Regions from separate parts of the Neorhizobium sp. CSC1952 genome, predicted to be linked through region 2. Evidence: riboswitches for the same ligand, from Rfam matches in the RefSeq annotation. Region 2 holds a riboswitch; each other region holds the start of a gene.
What was found. A riboswitch is a leader RNA that binds a small molecule or an ion and turns the genes downstream of it on or off. The one in region 2 is predicted to bind cobalamin.
Positions count from the first base shown of each region.

Region 1: another riboswitch for cobalamin. It lies ahead of QTA58_RS09800 (DUF1636 domain-containing protein); the one in region 2 lies ahead of QTA58_RS03315 (ABC transporter substrate-binding protein).
Region 3: another riboswitch for cobalamin. It lies ahead of bluB (5,6-dimethylbenzimidazole synthase); the one in region 2 lies ahead of QTA58_RS03315 (ABC transporter substrate-binding protein).

Region 1 covers NZ_CP128416.1:1,959,365-1,962,631, reverse strand. Annotated here, with positions in the region: gene cobO (cob(I)yrinic acid a,c-diamide adenosyltransferase) at 1-263, opposite strand, end outside; gene QTA58_RS09810 (CbtA family protein) at 260-1,033, opposite strand; gene QTA58_RS09805 (CbtB-domain containing protein) at 1,047-1,223, opposite strand; cobalamin riboswitch at 1,260-1,456, opposite strand; cobalamin riboswitch at 1,529-1,739, shown strand; gene QTA58_RS09800 (DUF1636 domain-containing protein) at 1,852-2,250, shown strand; gene cobW (cobalamin biosynthesis protein CobW) at 2,247-3,267, shown strand, end outside.
Region 2 covers NZ_CP128416.1:614,588-617,854, forward strand. Annotated here, with positions in the region: gene QTA58_RS03310 (iron ABC transporter permease) at 1-536, opposite strand, end outside; gene QTA58_RS03315 (ABC transporter substrate-binding protein) at 533-1,564, opposite strand; cobalamin riboswitch at 1,758-1,992, opposite strand; tRNA gene QTA58_RS03320 (tRNA-Pro) at 2,370-2,446, opposite strand; gene QTA58_RS03325 (hypothetical protein) at 2,721-3,092, shown strand; gene QTA58_RS03330 (hypothetical protein) at 3,256-3,267, shown strand, end outside.
Region 3 covers NZ_CP128416.1:4,411,845-4,415,111, reverse strand. Annotated here, with positions in the region: gene QTA58_RS21325 (NAD+ synthase) at 1-886, shown strand, start outside; gene QTA58_RS21320 (TolB family protein) at 904-1,743, shown strand; cobalamin riboswitch at 1,761-1,949, shown strand; gene bluB (5,6-dimethylbenzimidazole synthase) at 2,023-2,709, shown strand; gene QTA58_RS21310 (hypothetical protein) at 2,710-3,267, opposite strand, start outside.

The DNA.
Region 1 (3,267 bases), 1.3 Mb from region 2:
TCGCCGAACACGGCGAGCGCCGGCTGCTCGCCGGTCGACCAGGCGCCCTTGATGAACTGCACCACGCCGACGCGCCGGTTGTTGCCGAGCATGCGGAGCGCCAGGCCGAAGGCGGCGGTGGATTTGCCCTTGCCGGGACCGGTGTGGATGATGAGAAGACCCTTTTCGAGGGTCTTCTCCGCGACTTCGGCATCTTGAACCGCCTTGCGGTTCGCCATCTTGACGCGATGGCGTTCGGCTGCCGCCTGATCGATCTCCTTCACCGCGGAGCCAGCCCCGCCAGCGGACGCGCCGCGGCGTCTTCGCCGGCCCGGAAACGTTCGCGGACCACGCCGGCAAGCGCGCCCAGCGCCGCCCAGAACACCAGATTGGTGACGTAAACGGCATTGACGAAGCGGGCATGCAGCTCCAGCGGCACCGCCGTTTCATGCGTCGGCGGCAACGGGGCGCCAACCACATGCGGCGCGATCAGCAGAACGATCGCCGGTACGGCAAACACGACGGAACGGGTATAGGCGAGCAGGCCGAGGCCGAATGCTGTGCAGACGGCTGTCGAAATCCACCAGACCTGGCGCGGACCGAGCTCGGCGGCCGGCATGCCCGGCAGTTCCGGCGGCAGGCCGAGGCCAGGTGCGAGGCTGACGGCAAGAAAGCCGGCCATGCCGAACATCAACCCGCCGTGCCAGCCCTTGAGGCCTCCGAGGGCTTCCGAGATTGCGATCAGCACAAGGCCGAAGCCGATTGCCGAGAGAATGTTGGCGGCGGCAGTGTAGATGAAGCGCTCGAAACCGTCGGCGGGAGCCCAGGCTTCCTCGCCGTGACTATGTTCGGCAGCCGCAGGAGCCGCGGCACCGGCAGCCGGGGCAGCCTCATGGCTGTGGCTGTGACCGGCCTCGGCGCCGCCGGCATTTTCATAGGTCTCCGCCTGCAGGATGAGCGGCACCGTCGAGAAGCTCTGCAAGACGGTCAGCAGAAGTCCGGCCACAAGCCCGGCGATCACCGCCGTTAGGACGATGTTGCGAAACAGCGACATTTGGAAATTCCTCTCAGTGGCAGGGGAAGGCCAGCGAGTGGCGCGTATCGTGGGCGGCGTTGTGGACGACTTCCAGATGCGAGAAGCCGACAAAACCGACGATGAACAGGCCGAGAATAGCCGTCATGCTGAGGGGGATGATCTTCGAAGCGGAAACGCCGACTGCACTTGCGGCAGAATTCGTGACCATGTGTTTCGTCCTTTCGCCCTCCACCCGAGGGCCGTTCAAGTTCCGTTTGCCGAAGGCAGGTCTCCTGGCTCGCGAATCAGGCGCCTCGCATCCGCCTTCCCGGGAAAACCCAGTGGCATTTGGATGGAAGCTCTCCGCTTACAGTTGCGGGGGCAGCCGCGGGTTCGACGGGTCCCTCCGTCTCACCGCATTCCCTCTCGGCCCTTCCGGGCACCATCGACCGCTCCACTATAGCCGAATTCCGCCTTCCCGCAATCGCCTTTGCGACACCCGCTGCACTCCATTGACATGGACCTGCGACCGGGCTTACTTGGAAGGGAGACGGTCCTTCTCCGGCAACGGAGAAGGTCAAGAGGGAATGCGGTGCGACCCCGATGAGGGTCAAAGCCGCGGCTGCCCCCGCAACTGTAAGCGGAGAGCCCGAGCCAAGAAGCCACTGGAGAGACGATCCGGGAAGGCTGGCTCAGAGGCGAGGACCCGCGAGCCAGGAGACCTGCCGTCGAAAGACATCGTGCTCGCCGGGCGGGGTGCTCCGGGTCGAGGATTTCGTTCACGGCCGAACCGGCGAGAGCCGGACGTGCCCGCACCCCGACATGTTTTACGTGGCGGACAGGCGGCCGAGTGACGAATGATGATTGACGAGCAGCCCGGAAACGAAGCGGACGTGACGATCTTCGTGTGCACCAACTGCCGCGACGAATCGAACGCCGAGATGCGCCCGGGCGTGGCGCTGATAGCGGCGCTCAAGGAAGCGACGGCCGGCAAGCCGCTTGCCGTCAAACCCGTCACCTGCCTTGCCAATTGCGAAAAAAGCCCGAGCGCGGCCTTCAACCACCGATCCGGCTGGTCCTATGTGTTCGGCTATCTCGCGCCGGAAAACGTCGAGGACATCGTCACCGGTGCAATGATGCTGGCCGAGGACGAGCGCGGTTTCCTTCCCCTTCGCGGCCGCCCCGCCTGCCTGCGCGGCAAGGGCATGACGGCCCGCATTCCACCCTTCCATCATCACGAGGACATGCCTTCATGAGCGTCAATTTCGATCGCGTCCCCTGCACCGTCGTCACCGGTTTCCTGGGCGCCGGCAAGACCACGCTGATCCGCAACCTGATCGAGAAGCTGGACGGCAAGCGGCTGGCGATCATCGTCAACGAATTCGGCGATGTCGGGATCGACGGCGAGGTGCTGAAGGGGTGCGGCATCGAGACCTGCCCCGAGGACAATATCATCGAGCTCGCCAACGGCTGCATCTGCTGCACCGTCGCCGACGATTTCGTCCCGGCGATCGACCAGATCCTCTCCCGCGAGCCGCGCGTCGACCATATTCTGATCGAAACCTCCGGCCTCGCCCTGCCGAAGCCTCTCGTTCAGGCCTTCCAATGGCCGGATGTGAAGGCGCGCGTCACCGTCGACGGTGTCGTTGCGGTCGTGGACGGCGTGGCGCTTGCGGAGGGCAGGGTCGCCGACGACCATGACGCACTGGAAGCTCAGCGCCAGGCCGATGGCTCGATCGACCACGACGATCCCGTGGAGGAGGTTTTTGAAGATCAGGTCGCCTGCGCCGACATGATCGTGCTGACCAAGACCGACCTTCTGGATTCCGGCGGGCTTGCGAGCGCGAAAGACAGGGTGGCGGCCCATTTGCCGCGAGCGGTCAAGATCGTGCCGGCGGCCAACGGCGCCATCGATCCGGCCGTGCTCATCGGCCTCGGGCTCGCGGTCGAGGACGATATCGAGAACCGCAAGACGCATCACGACGACGAACTCGACCACGATCACGACGATTTCGACAGCTTCGTCGTCGACCTGCCGGCCGTGGCGGATCCGCAGGAACTCGCCGCCCGCATCTCCGCGACGGCGGAAGCGCAGAACGTATTGCGCATAAAAGGCTTCGTGGAGGTCGCGGATAAGCCGATGCGCCTGCAGGTCCAGGCTGTAGGATCGCGCGTGAACCATTATTTCGACCGCGCTTGGACGCCCGGCGAAACGCGGCGGAGCCGCCTTGTCGTGATCGGCGAAAAGGGGATCGACCGCGCGGCGATCGAAA
Region 2 (3,267 bases):
GCCTTGGTGACGATGAAGGAGGTGAGCGCGTTGAAGAGCTGCGAGCCCGCGACCCCCGCAAGGATGATGGCCGCCGTTCCCTTGCCCGCCTTGAGAGCGAGCAGGCTGACCAGCGCAAAGGCAACCAGCGCCCCGAAAAAAGCTCCCATCGGCAGCGTCAGGAATCCTCCGCCGAGGCCCAGGATCGCCACGCCGACGGCGCCGGTGGAGGCGCCCGCCGAAATGCCGAGGATATACGGGTCTGCCAGGGGATTGCGCAGCAGCGACTGCAGCACGACGCCGGAGAGGGCAAGCGAGGCCCCGCAGCAGGCCGCCACGACCGCGCGGCTCAGCCGATAGCTCCAGACGATGCCCTCGTCGATCGGTTCCAGCGGATAGCCCGCATCCCACAGCCGGTTGGCGACCGTCTTGGCGACGACATCGAACGAGATCGCGGTCTCGCCGATCGCCGCACCCAGCCAGAGCGCGGCGACGAGGACGACGAGCGCGAGGGAAACCGCCCCCGTCCGCCCGATCGAGGACAAGGCCCGGCTCATCTGGCGAGGCCGGCGGCTGCGATGGCTTCGGCCAGCGTCTCGATGCCTTCGATCGTGCGGATCGTCGGGTTCATCGCCTGCGCGTCCATGTCGAAGACATGGCCGTTCTTCGCGGCCGGCATCAGGCTCGCGACCGGGTCTGTCTCAAGGAACTTGTACTTGGCCTCGATGCTGTCCAGCGGATAGCGGCGCCGGTCCATGGCGCCCGCGACGATCATGATCGGATCGGCCTTGGCGATGGTCTCCCAGCCGACCGTCGGCCATTCGTCGTCCGTCTTGATGATGTTCTCGATCCCGAGAGCCGACATGATATAGCCCGGAGCGCCGTTCCTGCCGGCGACATAGGGATCGGCGCCCGCGGCACTGGAGAACCAGAAGACGGCGGAAAGCCTGCCTTCCGCAGAAGCGACCTTGGCCCGGGCGGCGGCTTCGCGGTGCTTCAGATCGGCCACGACTTCCTCGCCCCTGTCCTCTACGTCGTAGATCTTCGCGAGATCGCGGATCTCCCGATAGACGAGGTCCATGGTGAAGACCTGGTGGCGGACGCCGTCGCTGGCGGCGGAATTTTCCTTGCCGGTGCAATCGGACGGCGACGTGTAGACCGGGATACCGAGTTCCTCGAACTGTTCGGGCTTGCCGACCACGCCCTCGGGGCCGACCTGCCACTGGAACTGCACGGCGACGATATCCGGCTTCTTGGCGAGCACGCTTTCGAAGCTCGGCTCGTTGTCGGCAAGCCGGTCGATCTTCGAATTCACCTCCTCATACCCCTTGAGGACCGGCCCGACCCAGAGCGCGGTGCCGACGACCTTGTCGGCCAGGCCTAGGAGGTAGAGGATTTCGGTGCTGCTCTGGCCGATGGAGACGGTGCGCGACGGAGCCTTTCCGAAAGTCACCTGCCGGCCGCAATTTTCGAGCGTGAGCGGATAGCCGGTCTGCGCCGCCAGGGCACCGTGGAACAGGCCGGAGGCGATCAAGGAGATGGCGCCGAGGCCCGCGAGCGACGGCCGTTTCAGAAAGATATTCATCGTGTTTCCCCGAATGTGACGTGAATGCAGCCAGCAGATCCATCTGCCGGACAGCAGAGGAGTTCAGAATGCCCTTGAGGCAGCCCGTTCGGCCGAACGATCGTCGAGATATGGGGAATGCGAAGCGCCAGGGCGCCATGCGGCGCGGATGGTGGTCATGTCCTGCTCCTGTTCCGGGCATCCCCGCCCGTGCGATGGATCGATGTTCGACGGCAGGTCTCCTGGCTCACGGATATCCGCCGTCCATCTGCCTTCCCGCGCCGCAGGGGCACAGTGGCATGGCGCCTTCCGGCGCCACGAGGATGGACGGCAATCCGCTTACAGTTGCGGGGGCAGCCACGGCATTGGCCCCTTTCGGGCGTCCGCACCGTGTTCCCTTTTCATCCCCTCCGAGTCACCGTCGGGGAACCGTCGCGCCCAGTTATGCCGAGCGCGGCGACCGCGTCAAGCCGAGAGAGGGGCGCCGTCAATGGACGGCGCCGGAGCCTCCGGCGGCAACGATGCGACGCTCGCCGTGGTCTGACGGGGTCACGCCGGACCGGATCGCCTGGACCATATCGGCTTCGCTGACCTCATGGAATCTCTCCTTTGATATGTAATAACATTACATCGATTATCGAAGTTTCCGGGAGCTGTCCAGCCTGTTCTGCGCGATGGGTGAAATTCCCGGCAGCGGGCGTAACGGGACGGACAGGCAGGGCAACGCCGTTCGGCACCGAGCCTCAACGCGGCTTCGGCGGGGCGGGTGCAGATATCCAACGGTTCGGCGGAAAAGAAAAAAGCCCGCTGCGGCGGGCTTTTCGGCTGGTCGGAGTGGAGTGATTCGAACACTCGACCCCCACGTCCCGAACGTGGTGCGCTACCAGACTGCGCTACACTCCGTGACCAGCGGCGCCTCTATAGACCAGCATTTTCCATTCCACAAGCGCCGTCATGAAAAATTTGCGACGGAATCGCGGTCCTTGGGCGCGGTGGCGCAAGAGGCATTGAGACGCGGGGCGTTGCAAAAAAGCGGCGCAGGAGAAATTTGATATCGGCGGCGGCCGGCCGTCTCGCGAAGCCTGCACAAAATCTGTTAGTTGCGATCTCGAAAACCATGCCTCCCAAACCATGCCTCCCGGGGCGCCACAGACGATACAAGGATTCATTTCAGATCATGAGCCGCCGCGTTCTCGCATCGCACACCCTTTTCACCTTTGGCCTTTTCGCTCTTGCCCTTTCGGCCTGCACCACCGTAGGCGTCGCCAGCAATCCCATCGAAGCCCGCTGGGTGGGCCGTTCGGCCGGCGAATTCTTCGCGAAGTTCAGCCCGCCGATCAGCGACAGCAACGAGGGCTCCGCCACGGTCTACAACTGGCGCGGCGGCTATAACCGCATCAAGCAGCAGAACGGCCGCACCGCACGCGTCAGCTGCTCGGCGAAGATCACCGTTTCCGAGAGCTACGTCATCCGCGACATCGCGATCATATCCGATCCCCCGGGCGCCAACGGCCCGAGCTATTGCACGGAATTGCTCGCCGCGAACTGAGCGAAGGGGCCACCGGCCCCTGCCCCCACCGGACGGCGTTCCGAAATGCGCCGCCCGGGCGAACTTATTTCTGGCATCATCCTGCAAAACAGCATATTTTCGACACGATAACCGGCCAAGGGGACCACACTTACGGGGTCGATGCCGGGTCTTACGAGGTCGCTTGTCCTATTTC
Region 3 (3,267 bases), 1.1 Mb from region 2:
GGCGCGCATTCCGGAGAAGGAGGAGGCGGACTACCGCGCCTGCCTGCTCGGCTTCCGCGACTACGTCAACAAGAACGGTTTCAAGTCGGTCGTGCTCGGCCTCTCCGGCGGCATCGACTCCGCGCTTTGCGCGGCGATCGCCGTCGACGCGCTCGGCGAGGAGCGGGTGCGCACCGTCATGCTGCCTTATCGTTACACGTCCGAGGATTCGCTGAAGGACGCGGCCGACTGTGCCAAAGCGCTCGGCTGCCGTTACGACATCGTGCCGATCGCCGAGCCCGTCGACGGTTTCTTGTCGGCGCTGTCGGAACTCTTCGAAGGGACGGACGAGGGTATTACCGAGGAGAACCTGCAGAGCCGCGCCCGCGGCACCATTCTCATGGCGATCTCCAACAAGTTCGGCTCGATGGTGGTGACGACCGGCAACAAGTCGGAAATGTCGGTGGGCTACGCGACCCTTTACGGCGACATGAACGGCGGCTTCAATCCGATCAAGGATCTCTACAAGATGCAGGTCTATGCGCTCTCCGCCTGGCGCAATCGGCACCTGCCGCCGACCGCGCTCGGGCCGACGGGCGAGGTGATCCCGAAGAACATCCTTTCCAAGGCACCGTCGGCGGAACTGAGGCCCAACCAGACGGACCAGGATTCCCTGCCGCCCTATCCGGCGCTGGACGACATTCTCGAATGCCTCGTCGAGATGGAAATGGGCACGGAGGAGATCGTCGCCCGAGGCCACGACGCCGCGACCGTGCACCGCATCGAGCACCTGCTTTATCTCGCCGAATACAAGCGGCGGCAATCGGCGCCGGGCGTGAAGATCACCAAGAAGAATTTCGGCCGCGACCGGCGCTATCCGATCACCAACCGGTTCAGGGACCGGTAGGGGAGCCGGCCATGGCGCTGCGCAGCTCGGTCGAGGTCTTCGACATCCGTACCCGCCGGAACCGCGTGGTCTGGCAGACGGAAGAACTGTTCGAGGCGCCGAACTGGTCGCCGGACGGACGCTATCTGATGCTGAACAGCGAGGGATCGATCTACCGCCTGTCACCGGATGGCGACGGCGAGCCCGAGCTGGTGGACACGGGCTTTGCCCGGCAGTGCAACAACGACCACGGCATCTCGCCGGACGGCGCCCTGATTGCCGTCTCGGACAAGGTGGAATTCGGCAAGTCGGCGATCTACGTTCTGTCGGCGGAAGGCGGCGTGCCGAGATTGGTGACGAAGAACCTGCCGTCCTACTGGCACGGCTGGTCGCCGGACGGGAAGACATTCGCCTATTGCTGCATCCGGGACCAGGTCTTTGACATCTATACGATCGGTATCGAAGGCGGCGAGGAGACGCGGCTCACCTTCGGCGAAGGCCGCAATGACGGTCCGGACTATTCGCCGGATGGAAAGTGGATCTATTTCAACTCCAGCCGCACCGGCCTGATGCAGATCTGGCGCGTGCCGGCCGAGGGTGGTCCGGCCGAGCGGATCACAAACAGCAATTACGGCGACTGGTTTCCGCATCCATCACCAAGGGGTGACAAGATCGTCTTCGTCTCCTACGACGCCGATGTCTTCGACCACCCGCGCGACCGGAATGTCAGGGTCCGGCTGATGGATATGGACGGCGGCAATGTCGAGACGCTGTTCGATCTTTTCGGCGGGCAGGGCACGATGAACTCGCCCAATTGGGCGCCGGACGGCGATGAATTCGCCTATGTGCGGTATTTCCCCGTCGCATCGGCGGCTTGAACGGCTGTGGTCTTCCGGGCATAAAGCTTTCGTCAGGTGCCCGCTTCTGCGGGAGAATCGGGAATCCGGTGAGATGCCGGAACGTGCCCGACGCTGTGAGGCCGACGCTTGGCCGCGAGATCTACGCCACTGGAATTTTCCGGGAAGGCAGCGGCGCAGGCGAATGAAGCCAAGTCAGAAGACCGGCCTGACGGGATAGACCGATCCGCGCGGACGGCGGCAGGTTTCGAAGCTCTCCTTGTGCCGCAGGCATGGGGTGCTGCATTGTTGGGGAAAACGATGCGACCTGATCTTTTCGAACCCGGCCTCGTTACTGCCGGCGAATTTTCCGAAGCCGAGCGGGCGGCCGTCTACAGGGCGATCGGGACGCGCCGCGACGTGCGCGACCAGTTCCTGCCCGAGCCGTTGCCGGACGACCTCGTGATGCGGCTGCTTGCCGCCGCCCATGCGGCGCCGTCGGTCGGCTTCATGCAGCCCTGGAACTTCGTCCTGATCCGCGATCCGGCGGTGCGGGAAGCGGCTTTCGCCGCCTTTTCGCGCGCCAATGAGGAGGCTGCGGACATGTTCCCCGAAGAACGGCGCGATCTCTATCGCAGCCTGAAGCTCGAAGGCATCTGCAAGGCGCCGCTCTCGATCTGCGTGACCTGCGATCCGGACAGGGCAGGGCCGGTCGTTCTGGGGCGTACGCACAATCCGCGCATGGATGTCTATTCGACCGTCTGCGCCGTGCAGAACCTCTGGCTTGCGGCGCGCGCCGAAGGCGTCGGCGTCGGCTGGGTGAGCATCTTCCGCGACGAGGATGTGCGCGCTCTGCTCGGCATTCCCGAGCGCATCGAGATCGTCGCCTGGCTCTGCCTGGGTTACGTCGATCGGCTTTATGCCGAGCCGGAACTGGCGGTCAGAGGCTGGCGCCAGCGCCTGCCGCTCGAGGAGCTGATCTTCAGGGAGAAATGGGAGAACCGCTGATCACTGCTGCGGCTGCGGCCCGCTCGATTTCGGATGGGCGAGATCGATGTTTTCCTCGGGCAGGAATTGCGGGCCGACCATCCGCACCTTCCTGTTCGGATCATAGGGACGCTCCGGACCCGGCAGGTTCGGCTGGACGGCCGCTGCCTGCGGCTGTTCCGGCGGCGTGGTGCGCAGATTGGTGATGCCGGAATAGGGTTCTTCCTTCGGCAGTTCGATACCCTGCACCTTCATCCGTTCCTTCTGGTCCTCTTCCACGTCGGACGGAATGCAGCTGTTCGAGCGGATCGCCGCGAGAATGGCGGTGCGTTCGTCGGAGGACTGCACCAATTGCCGCGCATTGTTTCGCTCGTCCGTTATGCCGTCGCGGTTCGCTTCCGCCTGCTGGAGCTGATCGCGGATTTCCTGGCAGATCTCGCTGTCCGCATCGCCAAGGGCGATGATGCTCCCGGTGCCGCAGCCGGCGCTGCGCATCTCGATGCGCAACTGCCGGATGACGCTGTTCTGGCGGCTGAGCTGCTGCGCGTAACGCCGCATTTCGGCGGTGTTGCCGATCAC